Regions from separate parts of the Micromonospora sp. DT68 genome, predicted to be linked through region 2. Evidence: riboswitches for the same ligand, from Rfam matches in the RefSeq annotation. Region 2 holds a riboswitch; each other region holds the start of a gene.
What was found. A riboswitch is a leader RNA that binds a small molecule or an ion and turns the genes downstream of it on or off. The one in region 2 is predicted to bind cyclic di-AMP.

Region 1 (7,390 bases), on a different contig from region 2:
CAGGTGCATCCGCTTGTCGTGGGCCACGTCGTACCTGGTGACCGGCTGGCCGTCCGGCCCGGTCACCCGGAAGGCGAGTTCGCCGGCCGGCGCGGCGACCGGTTCGAGGGTGTAGCCACGGTCGGAGACGAGCAGGCCGCCGGGCAGCCCGGCCGCCCCGTCGTGCCCACCCTGCTCGGTGGGGTCCGAGGCGTGTGCGGCACCGCCGTCGTGCCGGCTCTCGGCGGCCGGGTCGGCGACCCGGCCGATCCCGTACGCCGCTCCGAAGACCGCCGCGAGACCGAGAGCAAAGCCGCCCAGTCTGGTGACCGCGTTCATCGCACGCCTTTCGATCACGCCTCGACGAGGTCGTAACCGGCCTCGTCGACGGCGGCCCGGATGTCCTCCACAGCCACCGGCTGCTCACTGCTGACGGTGACCTGGCCGCTGGCGAGGTCGACCTGGACGTCGTGCACGCCCGCGATGGCGCCCACCTCGGCGCTTACCGCGCTGACGCAGTGCCCGCAGGTCATGCCCTTCACCTGGTACGTCGTGCTGACCATCGAACGAACTCCCTCCGTCACCTCCGACCATATACCCCCGGGGGGTAATACGAAGGCGGACTCGTGCGTTTGCCGTGTACCGGTACCCGGTGGGGGTATCCGGCGAGAGCGACAGTACCATACCCCCCAGGGGTACGCTATCCTGGTCGCCATGACCACACCGACCCCGATCCGCGGGTACACCGCCAGTAAGGACCAGCTGCTCACCCGACTCCGCCGTGTCGAGGGGCAGGTCCGGGGCATCGAGAAGATGGTCGACGAGGACCGGTACTGCATCGACGTGCTCACGCAGATCTCCGCGATCCAGGCCGCACTCGACAAGGTGGCGCTGGGCCTGCTCGACGGGCACGCCCGGCACTGCATGCACGAGGGCGCCGCCGAGGGCCGGGCCGACGAGATGGCCACCGAGATGATGGCGGCGGTCGGACGACTCATGAAGCGCGGCTGACGGTCCTCAGCCCGCCGCCGCGCCTCAGCCCGCCGCCGGTTCTCATTTCGCCGCCGGGCCCAGCCGGACCCGGCGCAGCAACTGCGCGTTGAGCGCCACCACGATTGTGGACGCCGACATCAGCAGCGCGGCCACCGCCGGGCTCAACGCCACTCCGGCCCCTGCCAACACTCCCGCCGCCAGCGGCAACGCCACCACGTTGTAGCCGGCCGCCCAGGCCAGGTTCTGCCGCATCTTCCGGTACGACGCCCGGGACAGGCGGACCACGGCACCCACCCCACGCGGGTCCGAGGACGCCAGCACCACCCCGGCGGACTCGATCGCGACGTCGGTGCCCGCACCGATGGCGACGCCCACGTCCGCACGCGCCAACGCCGGCGCGTCGTTCACCCCGTCGCCGACCATCGCCACTGTCAACCCCCGCCGCTGGAGTTCGGCCACCCGGCTGTCCTTCTCCGCCGGCAGCACCTCGGCGAACACCTCGTCGACTCCGGGCCGGAAGCCGAGTTCCGCAGCGACCGCCTCCGCCACCGGGCGGGCGTCACCGGTGATCATGGCGATCGTCCGGACGCCCTCGGCGCGCAGCTCGTCGATGGCCCCGCGGGCCTCCGGACGCACCTCGTCGGTAAGCGCGAACGCGCCGAGCACGGTCTCCGGCAGCCGCACCAGATGCAGCACCGCCGCACCTCGCGCCGACCACCGTCCGGTCGCCTCCTGCAACTCCGCCGGAAGCGACAGGCCCCGCTCCCGCAGCAGCGCCGGCCCGCCCACCGCGTACTCCGTACCGTCGATGGTTGCCTGCACCCCACGGCCCGGCAGCGACCGGAAGCCGGCGGCCGGGGCCGGTCCGGCGCGCCCAGCAGCCGACACGATCGCGCGGGCCAACGGATGTTCGCTGTCGGACTCGACGCCCGCCGCGATGCGCAGCACCTCGTCCCGCTCGGTGCCCGGTGCCACCACCACGTCGGTGACCACGTGCGCGCCCCGGGTCAGGGTGCCGGTCTTGTCGAAGAGCACCGCGCCCACCGTGCGCATGCGCTCCAGGGCCAACCGGTCCTTGACGAGGATCCCGGACCGCGCGGCCAGCGCTGTCGACAGCGCGACGACCAGGGGGATGGCCAACCCGAGCGCGTGCGGGCAGGCGATCACCAGAACCGTGACCGCGCGGATCACCGCCTCGTCGGGCCGGCCGAGCAGGGTCCAGACCAGCACTGTCAGGACGGCCGTGCCGGTGGCAACGTAGAACAGCGCGGCGGCGAACCGGTCGGCAAGCAGTTGCGCCCGGCCACCGGAGGCCTGTGCCTGCGCGACCATCCGCTGGATGCCGGCGAGCGCGGTCTGTTCACCGAGCGCCTCGACGCGTACCCGGATCGCCGAGTCGGTGGCCACGGTGCCGGCCACCACCCGGTCGCCCGCCGACCGCGCGACCGGCCGCGACTCACCGGTGATCATTGATTCGTCGAGTTCCGCGCTACCGTCGACGATCCGACCGTCCGCCGGCACCCGGCCCCCCGGGCGGACCAGCACCACGTCGTCGATCCGCAGGTCGGTCACCGGTACCGCCTCGACCTGCCCGCCCGCAGTCACCCGCTCGGCCTCGTCCGGTAGCAGCGCGGCCAGCGCCGCGAGCGCGCCCCGGGCCTGCCCGATGGCCTTCATCTCCTGCCAGTGCCCGAGCAGCATGATGGTGACCAGCGCTGCCAACTCCCACCAGAAGTCCAGGTCGAAGGCGCCCACGCTGGTGGCAAGCGACGCGGTGTAGGCCACTGTGATCGCCATCGCGATCAGCAGCATCATGCCCGGCGCCCGGTCCCGCACCTCCCGGACCGCGCCCACCAGGAACGGCCAGCCGCCCCACCAGAACACCACCGAGCCGAGCACCGGGCCCAGCCAGGACCGGCCGGGGAAATCCCAATTCAGACCCAACTGATCCGATACGAGATGACTGGTCAGTACCACCGGGATGGTGAGCACCAGGCAGACCCAGAAGCGGCGACGGAACATCGCCGGGTCGTGCCCGGCGTGCTTGTCATGCCCGGCGTGCTTGCTCTGCGGGGAGGGTGCGGCGGAGGTGCCGTGCCGCTTGTGGTCGGGGTCGGGCGGTGACAGAGCCGGCATGCCTCAAACATGCCCGGTCGAGGGCCCGCCACGTACGCGGTTCGCTTATCCGACACCCCGTCACGAACTGCCGCCCCGATACAAGCTGGATAGCATCTCCCAGGATGAGCCTCCATACGCCGCCGCGCAGTCAGGCTGCGACGCCACCACGTCGTGGCGTCGCTTTCCGTCGATCGGGCCGGACGTTGACCGTCCGTGATCGGACGATCGCCGGACGGCGATCCGGCGCGCTTCCCGCGGCGTTTCCCCCGTCGACGGTGAACCGACCGCTCCGCTGACACGTACTTCGCACCGGATCGTTGGGAGTCTCGCATTGGGTTCCGACCACAGCCATTCCGCGCCACCCGCGCCGCCGCGGGTGCGACGGATCCTCGTCGCGACGGTGGTGCCGCTCTTCGTGGCCACCGTTCTCGCGGCGGTGGTGCTATGGCCACGGGACGGGTCGCCGCAGACCGATGGCGGGGCGGACGTGCCGCGGTACCACGGCACCGTGACCCGGGTGGTGACCGAGCCCTGCCCGCCGGCGCCGACACCCGAGGGCGGCCCGTCGGCCGGACCGTGCGGCACGGTGGACGTACGCGTCGAGGACGGGCCGAGCGCCGGCCAGCAGGTGCAGACCCCGATCCCCGCCGGGCCGGGCGCACCCCGGGTCGAGGTCGGCGACGACGTCATAATGGTCGAGCTGACCGACCCGACCGATCCCGCCGTCAGCAGTTGGAACATCGCCGAGCACCAGCGCGGAACGCCGCTGCTGTGGCTGGCTGTGGTCTTCGCCGCGGCGATCGTCGCGTTCGGCCGGTGGCGGGGCCTGGCCGCGCTGGCGGGGCTGGCGGCAAGCTTCGCCATCCTGCTCACCTTCGTGCTGCCGGGCATCGCCGCCGGCAGGTCACCGCTGCTGGTGGCTGTGGTCGGCGCCGCGCTCATCATGTTCGTGGTGCTCTATCTGACCCACGGGGTCACCGCACAGACCTCGGTAGCGGTCCTCGGCACCCTGGGCAGCCTGATCCTCACCGGAGTGCTCGCCACCGTCGCCACGGCCGCCACCCACCTGACCGGCTTCGGCAGCGAGGACGCCACCACACTGTCGATGTTCCAGGCCGACGTGGACCTGCACGGCCTGCTGCTCGCCGGAATCATCATCGGCTCACTCGGCGTGCTCGACGACGTGACTGTCACCCAGGCGGCCACCGTCACCGAGTTGGCGAACGCCAACCCGGGGCTGAGTCGATTGCAGCTCTACCGGGCGGCCACGCGGGTCGGCCGCGCCCACATCGCCTCCACGGTCAACACAATCGTCCTGGCGTACGCGGGCGCCTCGCTGCCGCTGCTGCTCCTGCTCACCGCCGACACACGACCCATCACGCAGATCCTGACAAGCGAGTTCCTGGCACAGGAGATCGTCCGCAGTGCGGTCGCCACACTCGGCCTGATCGCCGCCGTACCGCTGACCACAGGGCTGGCCGCTCTGGTGACCGCCGCCGGCTCGACACCGGCCGGCGACGCGCCCCGGCCGCGACCGGAGCGAGCCGACGTACTGGCTGCCCTCAGCCGTCCACGCGCGGGCCGGCCCGACCCCGAGCACACCCCACCCCCATCCACCGCCACCGACCAGTGGCCAGAGCCGGACAGGAGCACGAAGACGGCATGGTGACACTCCTCAGCGTGACCAGATCGGGCCCCCGCCCTGACGACCGCAGCACTGGTCACTCAACGCCATGGCGATATGACGCTTTTGGTGGGCATCCAGGCGTAGCTCACCCGGCCGACTCTCGGGTAACCTCGCTGCCGGTTACCGATGAAGGCGCGAAGCGGCGCCTGCGGTGCCACCGCCCAATCGCCAACCGGCGAGCCGGGGACCCAGGTACCTGGGGTGAATCCGCGCAAGCGGTAGGGGCCACTTCCGCCCCGAACCCGTCAGCTAACCCGGTCGGCGGTCGACGGAAGGGAACATTGTGACGGCACCCCTACGCCGCTGGTTGACACCTGTGGTGGCCGTGATCGCCGCACTGACCGTGCTCGCCGGGCCCGTACCGGCCCACGCCGCCCCGACGACCCCCACACCGTCCGGGCACGAGGAGGACGGCGAGCCGAAGCTGCTCAACGACGTCATCGAGCAGGCCAACCGCGACTACTCCGCCGCCAAGTCCAAGCTGGACAAGTCCAAGAAGCGGCAGCTGGAGTTGGCGATCGAGGTCGAGCGTGCCAAGGCCGACCTGGACGCGTTGGCACCACAGGTCGCGCAGATCGCCGCCCAGTCGTACCGCACCGGCCGCGTCGGCGCGATGGCGATGCTGCTTGACAGCAACGCTCCCGACACCTTCGTCAAGCGGGCCGCGGCCCTCGACGAGCTCAACATGATCAACGAGAAGAAGCTCGCCGAGGTCAACGCGGTGAAGATCCGCGCCGAGCAGGCCAAGCTGGCCCTCGACACGGAGGTCCGCGAGCAGCAGAAGCAGACCGCCCTGATGGCCAAGCGCAAGAGCGAGGCGGACAAGGCGCTCTCCCTCGTCGGCGGCAAGGGCTTCACAGGCGGTCTCGTGGACGCCACCTCGCCGGTCGCGAAGATCGGCCCGGGTCGCACCGCCGACGGCGACTGGAAGCCGCAGTCGTGCAGCGAGGACGACCCGACCACCTCCGGCTGCGTCACACCTCGCACCCTGCACGCCTACAAGGAGGTCAGGCGGGCCGGCTTCACCCGGTTCGTCGGCTGCTACCGCCCCGGCGGGCCGTGGGAGCACCCGAAGGGCCGCGCCTGCGACTGGTCGCTGCAGAAGAGCGGCTTCTCCCCGTGGCACAACGAGGACACCCGCAAGTACGGCAACAACGTCGCAGCGTTCCTCATCCGCAACGCCGACCGGCTCGGCATCTACTACGTGATCTGGAACCGGCAGATCTGGTTCCCGGCGACCGGGTGGAGCTCGTACAGCGGACCGTCGAACCACACCGACCACGTCCACATGTCACTGCTCTGACGGCACGTACCGCAGACGAGGGCCGCCCCGCACCACGCGGGGCGGCCCTCGTCGCACGTGGCGGGTCGGCGGTCCAGTTGTCAGGCGGCGGCGGTCGCGGCCGGGCCGTCCGGGACGCTCGGCACGTCGATGCTCGGCACGTCGAGGGTCGCGGCGCCGACCGGCACGGCGGTCACCGGACGCACCCCACCGATGGCGAGACGGTACGACATCCCCACCACCGCGCACCGGCCCTGCTCCACAGCCTCGGCCAGTACCGGCGACTGCCCGAGCAGCGTCTCGACAGTCTGCGCGATGTGGATGTCGACGATGCCGTCGATGTCGTCCACACCCTCGGCCGTGGCGCGCCGCAGGCTGGGCAGCACCGCGTCGACCACCGCGCGCAGGTGCCCCACGGGTGCCGTGCCGGTGGCGGCGGCCTCACGGGCCGCCTGCACGGCACCGCAGGAGTCGTGACCGAGCACCACCACCAGCGGGGTGCCGAGCACTGTCACCGCGTACTCCACGCTGCCCAGCACCTCCGGACCCACGATGTGCCCGGCCGTACGGACCACGAAGAGGTCACCCAGGCCCCGATCGAAGATGATCTCGGCGGCCAACCGGGAGTCGGAACAGCCGACGATCACCGCGAACGGGTGCTGCCCGTCGGCCACCGCGGCGCGGTGTTCGGCGCCCTGGTTGGGGTGGCGTGGAGCGCCGCTGACGAAGCGCCGGTTGCCGTCGGCCAGTTCGGCGTACGCCCGCGACGGCTCGGTGAGCGCCGGTGCCTGATCGGTGGCCCGCTGCGGCCCCGGCTGCCCGCCGGGCATTACGGAACGGCTCATCCCCGCACCTCGTCTCCACGCATTTGGCCTGCTCAACCCGCACGTCGACCGGCCCGGCGGCGGGCGCTGGCTCGGGCTCCACGTTCACACGCACCAGAAGATGCGTCAAGATATGCGTGATATAGATTTCATACGTTGGCCCGGTTCGACCCGCCTGCGACAGGCGCGAGGCGAGGGCGGGCAACCGGAGAGGCGGTCCCACGATGGCGAGCACGGCGACAGCTGACGGCAGCCCAGGCAGCGGCCGGAACTGGACATTCCTCACCAATCACGGGCATGTGCTGCTGGCCATCGCCCGCGATCCCACCGCTCGGCTGCGGGACGTGGCGGCCGAGGTCGGCGTCACCGAACGCGCCGCCCAGGCCATCGTCGCCGACCTGGAGGCAGGCGGTTACCTGCACCGCACGCGGGTCGGGCGCCGCAACGAGTACACCCTCAACCCGGCCGGCCGGTTCCGGCACCCCGCCGAGGCGTACCGCCAGGTCG
Region 2 (7,390 bases):
TGGAACGAGGGCAAGGCCATCTCGCGTGCCGACGCCCGCCCCGGTGACCTGGTGTTCTTCTTCAGCGACCTGCACCATGTCGGCCTCTATCTGGGCAACGACCAGATGGTGCACGCCCCACGCGCCGGTAAACCGGTGCAGGTGGCAAGCATCAACCACATGCCTGTCGCCGGTTTCCGCAGACCCTGATCCACAGCACGCACGACGACGGCCCCCGGTCACCGACCGGGGGCCGTCGCGGTTTCGTCAGTGCGTCAGCGGGGTGCGCCCACCGGGGACGGCAGCACCTGCACGTCGGCCAGGTTGACGTACATGATGCGGTGGCCGAACTGGATCTGCACGTACCTGTTGTCGCCGCGGATCACCGTCCAGTCGCCGGGTGACGAGCCGTCGAAGGTGCTGGCCCGGTAGTACTCGCCGGGCAGCACCGCGCCGACGGAGTACCGCTGGCCGGCCGCGAGGGTGTACTGCAACGGCGAGATCGCCTGGTAGGGCACGCCGGCGGGGTAGGCGGCCTGCTCCGGGTACGCCCGCCCGTACACCGGAATGGTGGCGCGGCCGGGCTTGGGGGTGACCACCATCCCCACGGTCCAGGTGGCGGTGGGTGCGGAGGCCGGGTTGTGGAACCAGGCCCGTTGCCCGAGGTACCAGATGGCCGTCCAGTCGCCCTGCCGTCCGGCCAGCGCGTACGTCTGGCCGGCGGAGGCCCGGGCGCCGTGGTCGGACACCTCCATCGTGTTCGGGGTGCCGTCGGGGCGCAGCGCGATGTCGTTTACCAGCGGCGCGTCGGCCGACGGCGCGGAGCGCAGCACCACCGACGACGAGCCGCGCGACGGGCACGGAACGCCAGGAGTGACGCAGCCGATGAACTCCGGCCGGTTGGTGGCGTAGTCCGGGTCGATCCGGACCAGGCCGGTGGCCGGGGTGCCGGTGTCCAGGCGTGGCGCGTGCAGCAGGTCGAAGTAGTGATTCCAGTCCCAGTACGGCCCCGGGTCCCAGTGCATCCCGCGCACTGTCGCCGCTGTGGTGCCGGGCACGTTGTCGTGGCCGATGATGTGCTGACGGTCCAGCGGGATGCCCAGTCGCAGCGCGAGGTGCCGCACGAGCTTCGCCGACGTCCGGTACATCGCCTCGGTGTACCAGGTGCCCTGCGCGGCGAAGCCCTCGTGTTCGAGCCCGATCGCCTTGGCGTTGACGTACCAGTTGCCGGCGTGCCAGGCGACGTCCTTGGTCTTGACGTGCTGGGCGATGTGCCCGTCCACCGAGCGCAGCGTGTAGTGCCAGCTCACGTAGGTCGGGTCCTGGACGAGCTTCAGAGTGGTCGCCCAACTCCCCTCGGTGTCGTGGATGACGATGTACTCGATCTTCTGCCGCTTCGGCCGGTCGGAGAGGTCGTGGTTGCCGTAGTCCCCGTCCCCGAACGCCTGGTAGGGCGCCGGGATCCACTCACAGGAGATGGTGCGGGGGCACTCCAGCCCGTCCGGGCGGGCGAGCTTGCGCAGGCCCAGCCGGTCCAGCCAGGTGCGCTCCGGCCGTACCGTGCGGGCCGGCAGGGTGACCCGCTGGCCGTCGTCGGTCACCCGGGACTCGCCGGCGCCGATGGTGGTGAAGACCTCGTCGGCGAAGGCCGCCGCGGCGTCGGCGCTGTCCGCGCCGGCGTAGCGGGCCACCGCGCCGTACCAGGCCGCCGGGTCGGTGCCGGCTCCGACCGGCGCGCCAAGCTCCCGCTGGTACGACGCCAGCAGCGCCGCCCCGCCCCTGATGTTCGCGTTCGGGTCGGTACGCAGCGACTCCGGTGCCTCGCCGGTCAGCGCGGCGGCGGCGTCAACGGTTTGCAGGGCGGCGCTGGACGGCGCGGGGTCAGCGGTTGCGCGAGGTGCCAGCGCGGTACGCGAGTCGTCGCCGCGCGGGTCCTCGGCGCCGGTGTCGTGGTGGCCGCCGCGGGGCAGGGCTGTCACGTGTCGGGCGTCGGTCAGGTGCATCGGGCCGTAGCCGCCGCTGGTGCTGGGTGTGCCGGCGTTGCTGTCCCAGCGGGACTCCAGATAGGAGACGCCGAGCAGCACGTCGGCCGGTACGCCGTACTCGCTCGCTGCGGCGGCGTACCGCTGCTGGCGGTCGGCGGTGGGTGCGGCGGCGACCGGACCGGAGGGCAGTGGCACCGCGGTCGCGGCGACCACGGCGGTGACCAGCAGTGCGCGTCGGCGGGACGGCAGGGTTGGACGGTGCATCGAACCCCCTAGATTGCGTGGGTGACTGTGAGGTCACCCTCCCGCCGGCCGGGAGCCTGCGTCAATACCTTTCCATGTATGGACTCCTGTGGAAAAAAACCTTCGCACGCGGTCCGTGACCCCGCAGAATCGCCACGGAGTGTCACTGGCGCACGGGTTGCGGATCGGTAACGGTCATCTCTACTCTGGTCAATCGTCGGCCCGGTAGCAGGTCTGCCCATCCCGGGCGGTAACGGACCGGCACCGCCGAGTCGCTTGAAGAACGAGCCGGGGACCCAGGTTCCCCCGGGGTGAATCCGCAGATCCTGCGGTAGGGCGCCGACTTCCCGCCCGAACCCGTCAGCTAACCCGGTAGGCGGTCAGGAAGAAGGAGTACGGAACCCCGGTGGCACTCCATGCCCCGCGGCCGTCGTCCGAGCGGTCGGCCTCAGCCGACCCCCTGCCGATCGTGCCGCGTCAACGCTGGCCCCGCTTCACCACAGCTCTTGCCGCCCTTGTCGGCGTCGCCGTCGTCCTGACCAGCAGCGCCACTGCGGCGCACGCGGACCCGTCCGTCGCCGAGATCGAACGCCAGATCGACGCCGACTGGAACAAGCTCGAACCGATCATCGAACGGCACAACGCCACCCGCACCGAGCTGGCCGCAAAGCGCAAGCAGGCGAACGCGCTGGCCGCCCGGATGGCCCCGTTGCAGCGCCAGGTCGACGCGGCCATGGACAAGGTCAGCGCCCTGGCCGTCCGCGCGTACATGGGTGAGAACGTCTCCACTGTCAACGCGATGCTCGGCAGCCGCTCGCCCAGCGAGATGGTCGGCCAGCTGGAAATGCTCGACCGGTTCGCCCACAACCAGCAGCAGGACGTCAAGCAGGTGGCCGACCTGCGCGACGAGTTGGCCCGGCAGAAGGCGCCGCTGGACGAGCTGGTCGCCGAACTGACCCTGACCGAGGCTCAGCTCGCGGCGAAGAAGAAGCAGATCAACGCCGAGATCGACAAGCTCCAGAAGCTGCGCCTCAAGGTGTACGGCAATGGCGGCGGCGGTCCGCTGCGTCCGGCGCCCTGCCCGGCCAGCTACCCCGGCGGCGGGGCGGGTACGGCTGTCAAGTTCGCCTGCGCCCAGATCGGCAAGCCCTACGTGTGGGGCGCCGAGGGCCCGAACTCGTACGACTGCTCCGGGCTGATGCTTGCCGCGTGGGCCAAGGCCGGCGTGTCACTGCCGCACAACGCCGCGCAGCAGAGCCGGGTGACAAAGGACGTCAGCCGCGCCGACCTGCGCCCCGGTGACCTGGTCTTCTACTACAGCGACATCCACCACGTGGGCATGTACGTCGGCGACGGCTGGGTGGTGCACGCCTCCCAGGCCGGTCAACCCGTCAAGATGAAGAAGGTCGACGACGGCCCGATCCACAGCTACGGCCGCCCCGGCTGAGATGTAAGGAGGGGCCCCTTCCTAACGCCTCAGGTAGAGGAGGGGCCCCTTGTTAACACCGAGCTGTCGAGCGGCTCAACGGGTCGGCCAGGCCCGCCAGTTCTGCCAGGAGCGGCTCGGCGTCGGCCCCCGCTGGCCCTGGTAGCGCGAGCCGTAGACCACCGAGCCGTACGGGTGCTCGGCCGGCGAGGAGAGCCGGAAGATGCAGAGCTGCCCGATCTTCATGCCCGGCCAGAGGGTGATCGGCAGGTTCGCCACGTTCGACAACTCCAGCGTCACGTGACCGGAGAAGCCCGGATCGATGAAGCCGGCGGTGGAGTGGGTGAGCAGGCCGAGACGGCCCAGGCTGGACTTGCCCTCCAGGCGGCCGGCGAGCTGCTCGCCGAGGGAGATCACCTCAAGCGTCGAGGCGAGCACGAACTCGCCCGGGTGCAGCACGAACGGTTCGCCGTCGGGCACCTCGACCACCGAGGTCAGGTCGTCCTGCTGCATGGCCGGATCGATGTGTGTGTAGAGATGGTTGTTGAAGACCCGGAACAGCCTGTCGAGTCTCACGTCGATGCTGGACGGTTGAACCAGAGTGGGCTCGAATGGCTCCAGGCCCAGCGTGCCGGCCTTGATCTCGGTGACCAGGTCCCGGTCGGAGAGCAGCATCGGACCACCATAGCGAGGCAGCCGGTGACCAGCGTGTCGAGGTCGCCCCTCGTACATTTGTTCGATAGAATGCCCGCATGGCTTCCTGGTCCGATTTTGCCGCCGACGAGCCCCGCCTCGCCGACGGGATCCGCGTTCTCCTGCAGCAGTACGGGCCGGGCTTCGGCTATCTGGCCACTGTCCGCGCCGACGGCGGTCCCCGCGTCCATCCGGTGTCCCCGGTCATCACCGACGAGGGCCTGTTCTGCTTCATCATCGACTCGCCGAAGCGCCGCGACCTCGAACGCGACGGCCGTTACGCCCTGCACTCGTTCCCGCCGGAGGAGAGCGACGACGAGGCGTACGTGGCGGGGCACGCCTCGCCGGTGACCGACCCGGCCCAGGTGGCCCGGCTGGCGCAGACCGCCCGAGCCGAGCCGCAGGTCGACTGGCGGCTCTTCGAGTTCACCATCGACGTGGCGATGCTGACCCGCCGCGAGCACCAGATCACCGGCATTCCCGGTCTCCCGCCGAGCCGTCCGGCCGTTCGGGTCTGGCTCGACCCGCGAGCCCCGGCGGCCGCGCCGCTCGGCGTACCCCAGGCTCGCCCGACCCGGCTCAGCCGCGACGTCAAGTGCACGACGGCCGCCGCCTGACCACGGCCCTAAAACGCTGGTGCCGGCTCCGTCGTGACGGAGCCGGCACCAGGTGTACGCGGGAGAGCTACGCCGCGCGGTACGCGTTCCAGGCGGTCAGCATGCGGCTGGCCTGCCCAGGGGTGAACTGGTACATGCACGAGTCGTAGGTGTAGTCCATGAAGTTGGTGATCGGGTCCAGGCCGGCCGCCGAGCAGGTGTTCCGCCCGGTCGGGCACTGGTAGGCCGGCGACGCCTCGGCCGGGGTGTCGCTGACGCTGTCACCCGAGCCACCGCAGCCGCCCTGGAAGGTGTGGTACAGGTTCAGCCAGTGCCCCACCTCGTGGGTGCCGGTGTCGCCCTGGTTGTAGTTGGTCGAGGTGCCGCCCGGCAGCGACTCGTTCAGCACGACCACGCCGTCCATGCTGCTCAGGTTGCGCTGCGGGAAGGTCGCCCAGCCCAGCAGGTTGTTGCTCAACTCGCCGAGGTAGACGTTGAGAGTGTTCTTGCCGCCGGTCCGCAGCGAGGACTTCATCGACCGCTCCGCCGACGAGCCCTGCACGATCGGATACCACGACGGGTTCGTCACCCGGTTGATCCTGTCGAGCCGGAAGGCGAACGCGGTGACCGCGCCGCCGGTCGCACCGGCGTACGCCTGGTTGAGGACGTTGATCTGCGAGGTGATCATCGAGTCCGGGATGTTGCCGCCCGCGCGTGTGGTGTTCTCCTGGATCACGTGCACCACCACCGGGATGGTGACAGTGGCCAGCGCCGTCGCGCCAGCACCCGTCCGATAGTTGGCGCGCTCCCGCAGCGCCGCCGCCATGTCGGCTTCCCGCTCGCGGACCTGGTTGATGGTCAACTCGTTAGGGTCGTGCTTGGCCGCGCCGCCGGGCTTCATCCGGGCGTTGGCGTGGCTGTCGGCCGGCTCCACGCAGGCGCCGTCGGGCGCTGCCGAGAAAGCCGAAGCGGCCGGAACGACACCCACCGCAGCGGTGCTGAGCAGCAGCGCGAGGGTTGTCGATGCGACACCGGCGGCACGCCGGGTCAGCAGGTTGGGACGGAGTCCCATGAGCCCACCTCTTTCTGGCGGCGCGGCAGGGGGTGTGTCACGCCAAGGCTGAGAACGTGGGGCAGACGTTACAACCCATCGATGCATTTGAGAACGACCATATGTTGCCGTCTGGAAACTTCTTGACGGCCGTGCCCGGCCGTCGGCGGCTCGGGGTGCCTGGGTGCACCGGCTCGGCGACTCGGGTACAGTGGTGCCGCCTGCGGGTGTAGTTCAATGGCAGAACATCAGCTTCCCAAGCTGACAGTGCGGGTTCGATTCCCGTCACCCGCTCCAACGTACGAAGCCCTGGTCAGGATCTGAGTCCCGACCAGGGCTTTCGCGTTGCCGGGAGAGCCGAAACCGGCGTGGGCACATCAGTGCGCCTCAGGACTTGCGAATCTGCCGAAGTGACTGCCTTGTCCTTGCTCCGTGGCACGTACCATGTGTCGATGCCACTCGACCTCTACGCAGGCATCTCGGTGGACGATTATCCCGCCGCCCTGGCTTGGTACGAGAAGCTTCTCGGCGTTCCGCCGTCCTACGTGGCCAGTGACACGGAAGCCGTGTGGGAGTTGGCCGAACATCGGTCGATCTTCATCGAGCACCGACCAGCGCATGCAGGCCACACGCTGCTCACCATCTTCGTGGACGACCTCGACGCGTTCGTCGCCGCGGCCGCGGACCGCGGGGTCGAGCCGACAAAGCGCGAGACGTACCCCAACGGCGTACGCAAAGCGGACTTCTACGACCCGGACGGCAACGAGCTGAGCTTCGGCGGTGCACCGCTCTGACGCATCCTCCGGCGACCTCGAAGAGGTGGCGAAGAGGTTGCCGCTGGTTCACGACGCCCAAGCGCTCGGCCGGTTGATCGAGCACGACCACGACTCGCCGGAGACCGCGTACCACGAAGCGTTCGCGGCCCCGGAGGCGCAGGGCGATGCACAACGGTCCTACGCAGGGCAGTACCTCCGTAGGTTGCGGCGGCTTGACGGGACATCACCTCCGGCCGCAACCGTCGGTAGACCCACGGTCGTGCGCGTCCGGGCCGATGTATGCCGGCGGTGAGGACCAGGGCCTGAGGGATCGGGTGACCGACGGGCGGCATCACCGCCGAGACGGCCGGCGGGCAGCCCGCGGCTTCGGTGGCCCGAGGATCGCCGTGACTCCACACACAGACGTGCCAGTTGACAACCTCAGATGAAAGTGGTTGATTACTTACATCAGCCCGCCGGGTTGAAGATGCGAGGAGGCGAAGGGCTCCGCCCGCGACCTTTCTGCCCCGGATTGCACGATCCTGCGGGGTAGGCCGAGCAGGTTGACCCCTAGGTCGAGGTTCGCGGAACCTCCTCGCTCAGTGAAAGATGCGGTCAACCACTTCCAAGTGATCGACTGCCGACCAACCGACCCGTCACCG
Region 3 (7,390 bases), on a different contig from region 2:
TGGTCCGCGATCCGCTCCGGCTTGCTGCGGCGGTCCAGCAGGTTGGTTCCGAACATCGTGGTTACCTCCTCGGGTGCCGAAGCCACCTACCTCGGACTTCGGCGGCTGTCCAGCGCGTCACGGCTCGCTCATCCCGCAGTGCCCCGCGCCGCCCGCGCGCAAACCCGGCCGGCACGGTCTCCCGAACGGTTCAGCGCAGGGTCACCACGGCAGCGCCCCGGGCGAAGTCGTCGTCATCGTCGTCATCGTCGCCCCCGCCACCGCCGAAACCGCAGGCCAACACGAGGGCAAGCAGCAGGCCGACACCAGTCAGCCCGGCCAGTCTCTTGATCATCGAAGGTCCTCTCCGTCACGGTGGGTGTCCCGGGCTGATGCTAGGGGGCATCGGCAACCTCGGGCGGATGATTGGACCTCGGTATCGGATGCCCGAGGGGGAATCACGCCCATCGAGCTCAGCATCCCGGTAGACGCGACACGCCGGGCTCAGTCGGGCTGAGGCGCGGGGCGGGCGGATTGTGGGGCGTGTCGCGTTCGGGCCGCTACCCTTGTCCGCGGCGCGTCGGTTCCGACCGATTGCCGACTGAGCAGATAACGAAAACTATTGACTGATCAGATACCGAAAAGAAGGGATATGGGCCACTTTGGGTGGCCGGATCCGTGAATTGCTCATCCCGAGGGGTGGCGACCGAGGCCGTCGGAGGAATACTCTCGGTCGCGGCCCGCGTACTGATGAGACGCCCGGGGGACGGGCGGGTGGAGGTGCTCGCGTGAGCCTGTCGATCGTGCAATCAGTTCTGTCCGGTGGTGTCGTGGAGATCTCCCCGCGTGGCGAGATCGACGTCGACACCGCATACGAGGTGCGGGAAGCGATCGCGGAGGTGCTGGCCAAGGGCCGCCCGCTGCGCATCGAGCTCAACATGAGGCTCGTCACCTTCATCGACTCCGTCGGCATCAGCGCCATGGTCGCCGGCTTCCAGACCGCCGAGGTCAGCGGCGTCAAGCTCGTCGTCACCGAGCCCAGCCGGTTCGTGCACCGGCAGCTCTGGGTGACCGGCCTGCTCGGCCTCTTCGGTGCCCCCGAGCCCTACTTCGCCGGCGCTGCCACCCCCGAGGTGCTCCCCGGCGCCTGAGCGTCGCCACACCTCGCGCGGGGCCCGTCAGGGCTCCTGGTCCAGACCGGTCAGGTCCACGTCGGCCGCCTCGGTAACCGCCCGGATGGCTGTCACCGACGCGTACCCGCCGGCAAGCAACGCGACGTCCGTGCCGGGCTGCGCGGCCTGGCCGGGCTCCTCCAACGAGGTACGCACGAAGCCGTGCCCCGACTCGGCAACAGTCATCTGCACCTGGCCGAAGCTGGCCAGCGAACCACGGCGCACCCCGCGCAGCCGCCCGTGCGGCAGGTCGGGGGCGTTGACGTTGAGCACGCTCTCCGGCGGCCCTGCCGTGAGCCGGGGCAGCAGGTCCAGGGCTACCCGGGCGGCGGTGCCCCAGTGCCGCTCGACGTCGCGTACCCGTGCCGCGGCGTCCACCGCCGCGCCACCGCTGGCGGCCGTCGCCTCACCGGCCGACAGCACGTCCAGCGACACCGCCATCGCCCGACAGCCGTTCGTGGCGGCGGTGAACGCGGCACCGACAGTGCCCGAGTGCAGCACGGCACGGCCGGCGTTCGCGCCCCTGTTGATGCCGGACAGCACCACCGACGGCGGCGGCCCGAACGCGCCGTGCAGCGCGATGAGCGTGATGAAGCCGGGCGAGCCGCCCACCCCGTACGCCGGCACACCCGGCAGGTCCGCCAGCGGATGATCGTGCACCACGACCCGGCCGTCCCGTTCCACAGCGCTCATCGCGGCGCTGGTACCGCTTGCCTCCTCCAGCGGCGCCGCGACCACCACGTCCAGTCCCCGCTGCGCCGCGGCCCACGCCAGCGCCTGGATGCCCGGCGCGGCGATCCCGTCGTCGTTGGTGATCAGCACCCGCAGGGTCATCTGTCGACCACCCGGTCGGCCAGTTCGTCGGGGGTGGTCCGCTCCTGGGGCCGGCTGTCCGCCGGTGCCAGCTGGACCCGCTCCACCAGCCCGGTGATCGAGTCCAGCCGACCGGTGCCCAGGCCGTGCCGGGTGACGTTCAGTGCCCCGGCTGCGGCGCCGGTGCGGATGGCGGTGCGGATGTCCCCACCGCGGGCGATCACGGCGGCCACCCCGGCGGTCATCGAGTCGCCCGCGCCACGCGGGTCGGCGGCCTCCAGCCGGGGCATCTGCACCTCGAAGAGTTCCCCGTCGATGAGCGTCAAGGCCGGCTGGTCGGCCCGGCTCACCACCACCGTCTCGGCGCCGGCCGCGTGCAGTTCGTACATCGCCCGGGTCAGCTCCGCTGTCTCGTCGTTGCGGGCGCGCCCGTCGCGGATCAGCTCCTCGTGGCTCACCTTGAGGAAGAACACCCCGCTCTCCAGCGCCGCACCGAGGTGCTCCCCGGAGAGGTCGACCACCACCCGGCTGCCGTTGGCGCCGAGGTCGGCGGCGAAGCGCCGGTACACGTCGGCCGGGACGAGCCACGGCTCGTTGGGCCCGCTCAGGATGCTCACCTCGGCGCGGAGGCCCTCGCCGAGCGCCAGGTTGTAGAGCTCGTCGAGCTCGTGCCGGCTCAGCGGGTGCCCCGGCACGTCAACGATCTCCTGCCGGGAGCCGTCCCGACGGTCGTGCACGTAGGCGCCGCTGCCGGAGTCCCGGACCACCACCTTGAGGTCGACGCCCTCGCTTACCAGCAGCGGCTCCAGCACCTGGCCGATCTCGCCGCCGAGCGCGGCGCACAGCACCACGTCGACACCGAGCGACAGCACCATGCGGGCCTGCCAGACGCCCTGCCCGCCGGGGTGCAGGTGCAGCTCGGGGTGGTCGTTCGGCTGATCCACAGTTACCGTCAGTTGCGGTGTGGGCGCGAAGACCATCACGTGCCCGCTCACCGGTCATCCCCGTTCATGCGTCCGCCCTTCATCACGACCGGTGATACCTCAACAGCTGACGGTAGTGATAACGCGTCGCCAATGCCCGGGCAACGGCCGGTGTCCGTCCGGACGTTGCCAGCCCCACCGGTGTACGGGACGATCGTGCGACCCATCGACGGCGGGAGACGGCGTGCTCAGCAGCGACACGTTCAGCTACACCGTGCAGGCCCGCTGTTCGCTCGCCGACGCGGCGGCCCTGCTTGGCGACCTGAGCCGCCAGGGCGAGCTGCACCCACTGATCATCCGGGTGCGGCGAGTCCCGCCCCGGCCCGGAGCCGTGGCCAGCTACACGATCAACGACCGTCTGGTCGCCGGCCCGCTCCGCTTCCGAACCACCTATCACGCGGACGTGCTGACCCTCGACGACGACGAGATCGTCACTGTCGCACGCCAGTGGCCGGCCACCACGGTGCGTAACCACACACGCCTACGCGCCGAGCCCGACGGCCTGGTCCGGATCGACGTCGAGATCACCCTGCGGGCACCGAAACCCCTCTTCCGGTACGCCTTCAGCCAGGCCCGAGTCGCCCACCTGGCCCTGGCGGCCCGGCTGGGAGCGGCCCTGGACCGCAGCGACAACCCCCCACCGTCGACCTGACCAGCCGCCGCTTGGCGCGCGGACCTTGTCATGATCGTGCTCGATCCAGGATGTCGTGGTGTCGGGCCGTTGGGAGGCCACTACATCCTGGTTCGAGTGCGGTCGCGCAGACGTACACCGGCCGGCGTCCCCGCGTGGGGGAGCGCCGGCCGGGTCGGGTCGGGCTAGTACACGGACAGGTGTACGTGGTTGGTGTGGTCGCTGGACGGGTCGCCGTTCGCCCCGCTGTACGACTTCCACCCGCTGCTGGGCAGCCAGATCTGCCTGTACCAGATCACGTACAGCACGGCGAGCCGGTCGGCGTTGCGGATGAAGTACGCGGCCAGGTTGTTGCCGTACGTCTTGTCGCCGCCGGTGGCGTCCCCGCCGAAGCCGTTCTTCTGCGCGGCGAAGTCGCAGGCGCGACCCTTGGGGTGCTCGCCGGAGCCGCCGGAGCGGTGGCAGGAGACGTACCTTGTGAAGCCCGCGGCCTTGGCCTGGTTGAGGGCGTGCAGGGTGCGTGGGGTGATGCAGCCGTTGGCCGGGGTCGGGTCGTTGACGCTGCAGGACTCGGACGGCCAGGAGCCGTCGGAGTTGCGCGGCGCGGGCTTGGCGTTGGCGGTGGAGGTGCCCCGGTTGGAGCCGGAGTCGGAGGCGGTGGTCTGCTGCCTGGTGTTGGCAACGGCCAGGGCGCGTTCGGCCTGCTCCTTGCGCTTGGCCATCACCTCGACCTGCTTGCGCTGCTCGCGGATCTCGCCGTCGAGGGCGACGCGGGTGCGGTTGGCCTCGTCCTTCGTGGCGATGAGGTCGCGCAGCACCCGGTCCTCGTTGGCGGCGACCACGTCCAGCGCGGCGGCGCGGTCCATGAAGCCCTCGGGGCTGTTGGTGTTGAGCAGCGCCGAGACGGTGCTGAGCCGGCCGGTGCGGTACGCGACGCCGGCGATCTCGCCGACCTTGCCGCTGCGTTCGTCCATCTCGGCTTCGGTGGTCTTGAGCTTGGCGGCGAGTTGCTGCTGCCGCTGGATCGAGGTGTCCAGGGCGCGCTTCGCGTCCAGGTAGCCCTTGCTGGCCGCGTCGAGTGCGGCGCGCAGGGCGGGGGTGCCACCCTCTTCGTCGTTGTCGGGTGCCGCGGCCCGTTGGGTGGCCGGGGGAGCGGCCGAGGCGGCGCCGGCGGGGATGGCGACGCCGAGGGTGAACATCATGACGATCAGCGCCGCCAATCGGGCGGCGGGGGGTCGTGCTGGTGCCACTGCGCATGTCCTTCCGTCAGCCGCCGACCGGGTTAGCTGACGGGTTCGGGACGGAAGATCCCTACCGCTGACGCGGATGCACCCCAGGAACATGGTTCCCCGGTTCGCCCTCTCGGGTGATTAGGCGGCGGCCGCCACCGGCGCCGGGAGGGCGCCGCCGGGTGGTGGCCGGGAGCCAGCCTACCGGTGCTCATGGGGCTGGTGCAGCGATTGTGACTGACGGTGCGCGAAGCGCTACCCAAAACACCGACAAAAGGTATAAAAGCTGACAACCCGCTCACCAAGTGACGGCACCGCAGGCCCCCGGGGCCGCACCGGGCTCGATCTGGAGCGTGGCGTGCTCGATCCGGAAGTCCTCCTGCAGGGCGGTGCGCGCCGCCGTGAGCACGGTGCCGACCTCCGCGTCGGGCGCCATCGTCAGGTGTGCGGAGGCCACCTCCATGCCCGAGGTGAGCGTCCAGACGTGCAGGTCGTGCACCTCGACCACGCCGGGTACGGCGGCGAGCCGGTCGTGCACGGCGGTGACCTGGAGGTGTTCCGGAGCGGCCTGCACGAGGATGCGGACCGCGGCGCGGCCGAGCCGCCAGGTGCGCGGCAGGATGAACACGCCGATGGCGACCGCTACCAGTGGGTCGGCCCACCACCAGTCGGTGACCGCGATGAGCAGTGCCGCGCCGATCACGCCGACCGAGCCGAGCAGGTCGCCGAGCACCTCCAGGTAGGCGCCCTGGAGGTTGATGCTGTCCCGGGCGCCGGTGCGGAGCAGGGCGAACGCGATCACGTTCGCGAGCAGGCCGAGCACGGCGACCACGAGCATCGGGCCGACCACCACCTCGTGCGGGTCGCCGAACCGGCCGATCGCCTCGATCACCACGTAGATCGCGACGCCGGAGAGCAGGACGGCGTTGGCGAGGGCGGCGAGCACCTCGAGGCGGTAGAGCCCGAAGGTGCGCTGCGGGTCGCGGGCGGCCCGTTGGGTTGCGGTGATCGCGGCGAGGGCCATCCCGATGCCGAGTACGTCGGTGAACATGTGCCCGGCGTCGGAGAGCAGGGCCAGCGAGCCGGTGTGCAGTGCGGCCACCGCCTCGACCACCATCAGGGTGGCGAGCAGCCCGAACGCTACCCAGAGCCGGCCCCGGTGCTGCTGTGCGGCGTTGCTGACCGACGCGTGGTGGTGGTCATGACCTGAGCCCACGAAACCCACCTTCCTGTGCCGGCCGGGACGGGGTCAAATGTATGTTCACATCGCTATGTATGCAACTGTAGGGCGCTGGTGGACCCTCGGCCCCGCCAACACGGATTCAGCCGATCGGGTCGATGGTGGTCAGTCGCTGGGTGGCCCGGGACAGCGCGACGTAGAGCGTGCGTACACCCGCACCCGGATCCGCCCGGATCTCAATCGGCGCGACGAGCACCACCCCGTCGTACTCCATGCCCTTGGCCTCCAGGCTTGTCACCACCTGCAACCGTGACCCGCCGAGCGCGCCGAGCCAGCCCGCGACCTCGTCGCGGCGGGGGACCGGCGTGATCACCCCGACCGTGCCGTCCACCTCGGCCAGCAGGCCGGTGGCCGCCTCAACCGTCGCGGCCTCCAACCCGGCCGCCGGTACGACGTGCTCGACCGGATCGACCCCGGTGGAGCGGACGGCCCTGGGCAGCGGCAGATCCGGATAGAGCCTGCGGATCTCGGCCGCCGCCACCGCGAAGATCTCCGCCGAGTTGCGGTAGTTGGTGGTGAGCGTGAAGTCCAGCCGCTTGCGCCGACCCAGCGCCTGGTCACGGGCCCGGGTCAGCTCCTCCGGGTCACCGGTCCACGCGGTCTGCGCCGGATCGCCCACGATGGTCCACGAGGCCAGCCGACCGCGCCGGCCGATCATCCGCCACTGCATCGGTGAAACGTCCTGCGCCTCGTCCACCACGACGTGCGCGTAGTCCCGGTAGTCCGCCGGACGCTCCCGCGCCGCCGCACGGGCCGCCCGCTGGCGGTCGCCAAGCGTGCTCAGCTCCCGGACCCCGCCGGCGAGCTGGAACGGGTCACGCCGGGCGCGGGCCGGCTGCACGGGCTTGCCCAGCAGCGCGTCCAACTCGTCGAGCAGCGCCACGTCCGCGATGGTCAGGCCGTCGGTCTCCAGAGTCCGGTACGCCGCACCGAGCAGCCGGATCTCCGAGCCGGAGAGGATTCCTCCGGCGTACCTGCGCAGACGGTCGGGACGGGCCAGCCAACCGAGCACGTGCCGGGGATGCAGCCGGGGCCACCACGCCTTGAGGAACTCCCGGAACTCCGCCCGCTCGGCGACCTCGTCCTCGAAGGCCCGCTGCTCCGGCAGCCGGCCGATGCCCAGGCGACGGGCCTGCGCCCAGAGCGCGGCGAAAACCCCGTCGAAGCCGGCCCGACGGACCTCGTTGCGGCGGGCGCCCCGGTTCAGCGCGCGGTCCCGGATCGCGTCGAGTTCGGCGCGGTCCAGCCGCAGCAGCGTGCCCCGGTAGAGCAGTCGCAACTCACCAGGCCCGCCCGGCACCGCGTCCCGGACGGCGCGCTCCAGCACCCGGCGCATCCGCAGC

Region 1: it holds a riboswitch for cyclic di-AMP, as region 2 does, so the genes downstream of both, ACPXB1_RS00485 (coiled-coil domain-containing protein) here and ACPXB1_RS07050 (NlpC/P60 family protein) in region 2, are expected to answer to the same signal.
Region 3: it holds a riboswitch for cyclic di-AMP, as region 2 does, so the genes downstream of both, ACPXB1_RS20530 (coiled-coil domain-containing protein) here and ACPXB1_RS07050 (NlpC/P60 family protein) in region 2, are expected to answer to the same signal.

What each region holds. Positions count from the first base shown of each region.
Region 1 is NZ_JBNCNZ010000001.1:97,193-104,582, reverse strand. It holds gene ACPXB1_RS00510 (hypothetical protein) at 1-318, opposite strand, end outside; gene ACPXB1_RS00505 (heavy-metal-associated domain-containing protein) at 333-542, opposite strand; gene ACPXB1_RS00500 (metal-sensitive transcriptional regulator) at 694-990, shown strand; gene ACPXB1_RS00495 (heavy metal translocating P-type ATPase) at 1,033-3,108, opposite strand; gene ACPXB1_RS00490 (YibE/F family protein) at 3,422-4,759, shown strand; cyclic di-AMP (ydaO/yuaA leader) riboswitch at 4,926-5,056, shown strand; gene ACPXB1_RS00485 (coiled-coil domain-containing protein) at 5,061-6,080, shown strand; gene ACPXB1_RS00480 (carbonic anhydrase) at 6,161-6,904, opposite strand; gene ACPXB1_RS00475 (helix-turn-helix transcriptional regulator) at 7,108-7,390, shown strand, end outside.
Region 2 is NZ_JBNCNZ010000003.1:180,345-187,734, reverse strand. It holds gene ACPXB1_RS07060 (NlpC/P60 family protein) at 1-189, shown strand, start outside; gene ACPXB1_RS07055 (N-acetylmuramoyl-L-alanine amidase) at 255-2,228, opposite strand; cyclic di-AMP (ydaO/yuaA leader) riboswitch at 2,463-2,600, shown strand; gene ACPXB1_RS07050 (NlpC/P60 family protein) at 2,677-3,654, shown strand; gene dcd (dCTP deaminase) at 3,730-4,308, opposite strand; gene ACPXB1_RS07040 (pyridoxamine 5'-phosphate oxidase family protein) at 4,386-4,943, shown strand; gene ACPXB1_RS07035 (zinc metalloprotease) at 5,011-5,994, opposite strand; tRNA gene ACPXB1_RS07030 (tRNA-Gly) at 6,197-6,270, shown strand; gene ACPXB1_RS07025 (VOC family protein) at 6,426-6,767, shown strand.
Region 3 is NZ_JBNCNZ010000011.1:80,431-87,820, reverse strand. It holds gene ACPXB1_RS20560 (hypothetical protein) at 1-56, opposite strand, end outside; gene ACPXB1_RS20555 (hypothetical protein) at 191-334, opposite strand; gene ACPXB1_RS20550 (STAS domain-containing protein) at 768-1,130, shown strand; gene surE (5'/3'-nucleotidase SurE) at 1,158-1,985, opposite strand; gene ACPXB1_RS20540 (1-phosphofructokinase family hexose kinase) at 1,982-2,944, opposite strand; gene ACPXB1_RS20535 (SRPBCC family protein) at 3,132-3,599, shown strand; gene ACPXB1_RS20530 (coiled-coil domain-containing protein) at 3,764-4,828, opposite strand; cyclic di-AMP (ydaO/yuaA leader) riboswitch at 4,834-4,965, opposite strand; gene ACPXB1_RS20525 (cation diffusion facilitator family transporter) at 5,106-6,023, opposite strand; gene ACPXB1_RS20520 (HelD family protein) at 6,130-7,390, opposite strand, start outside.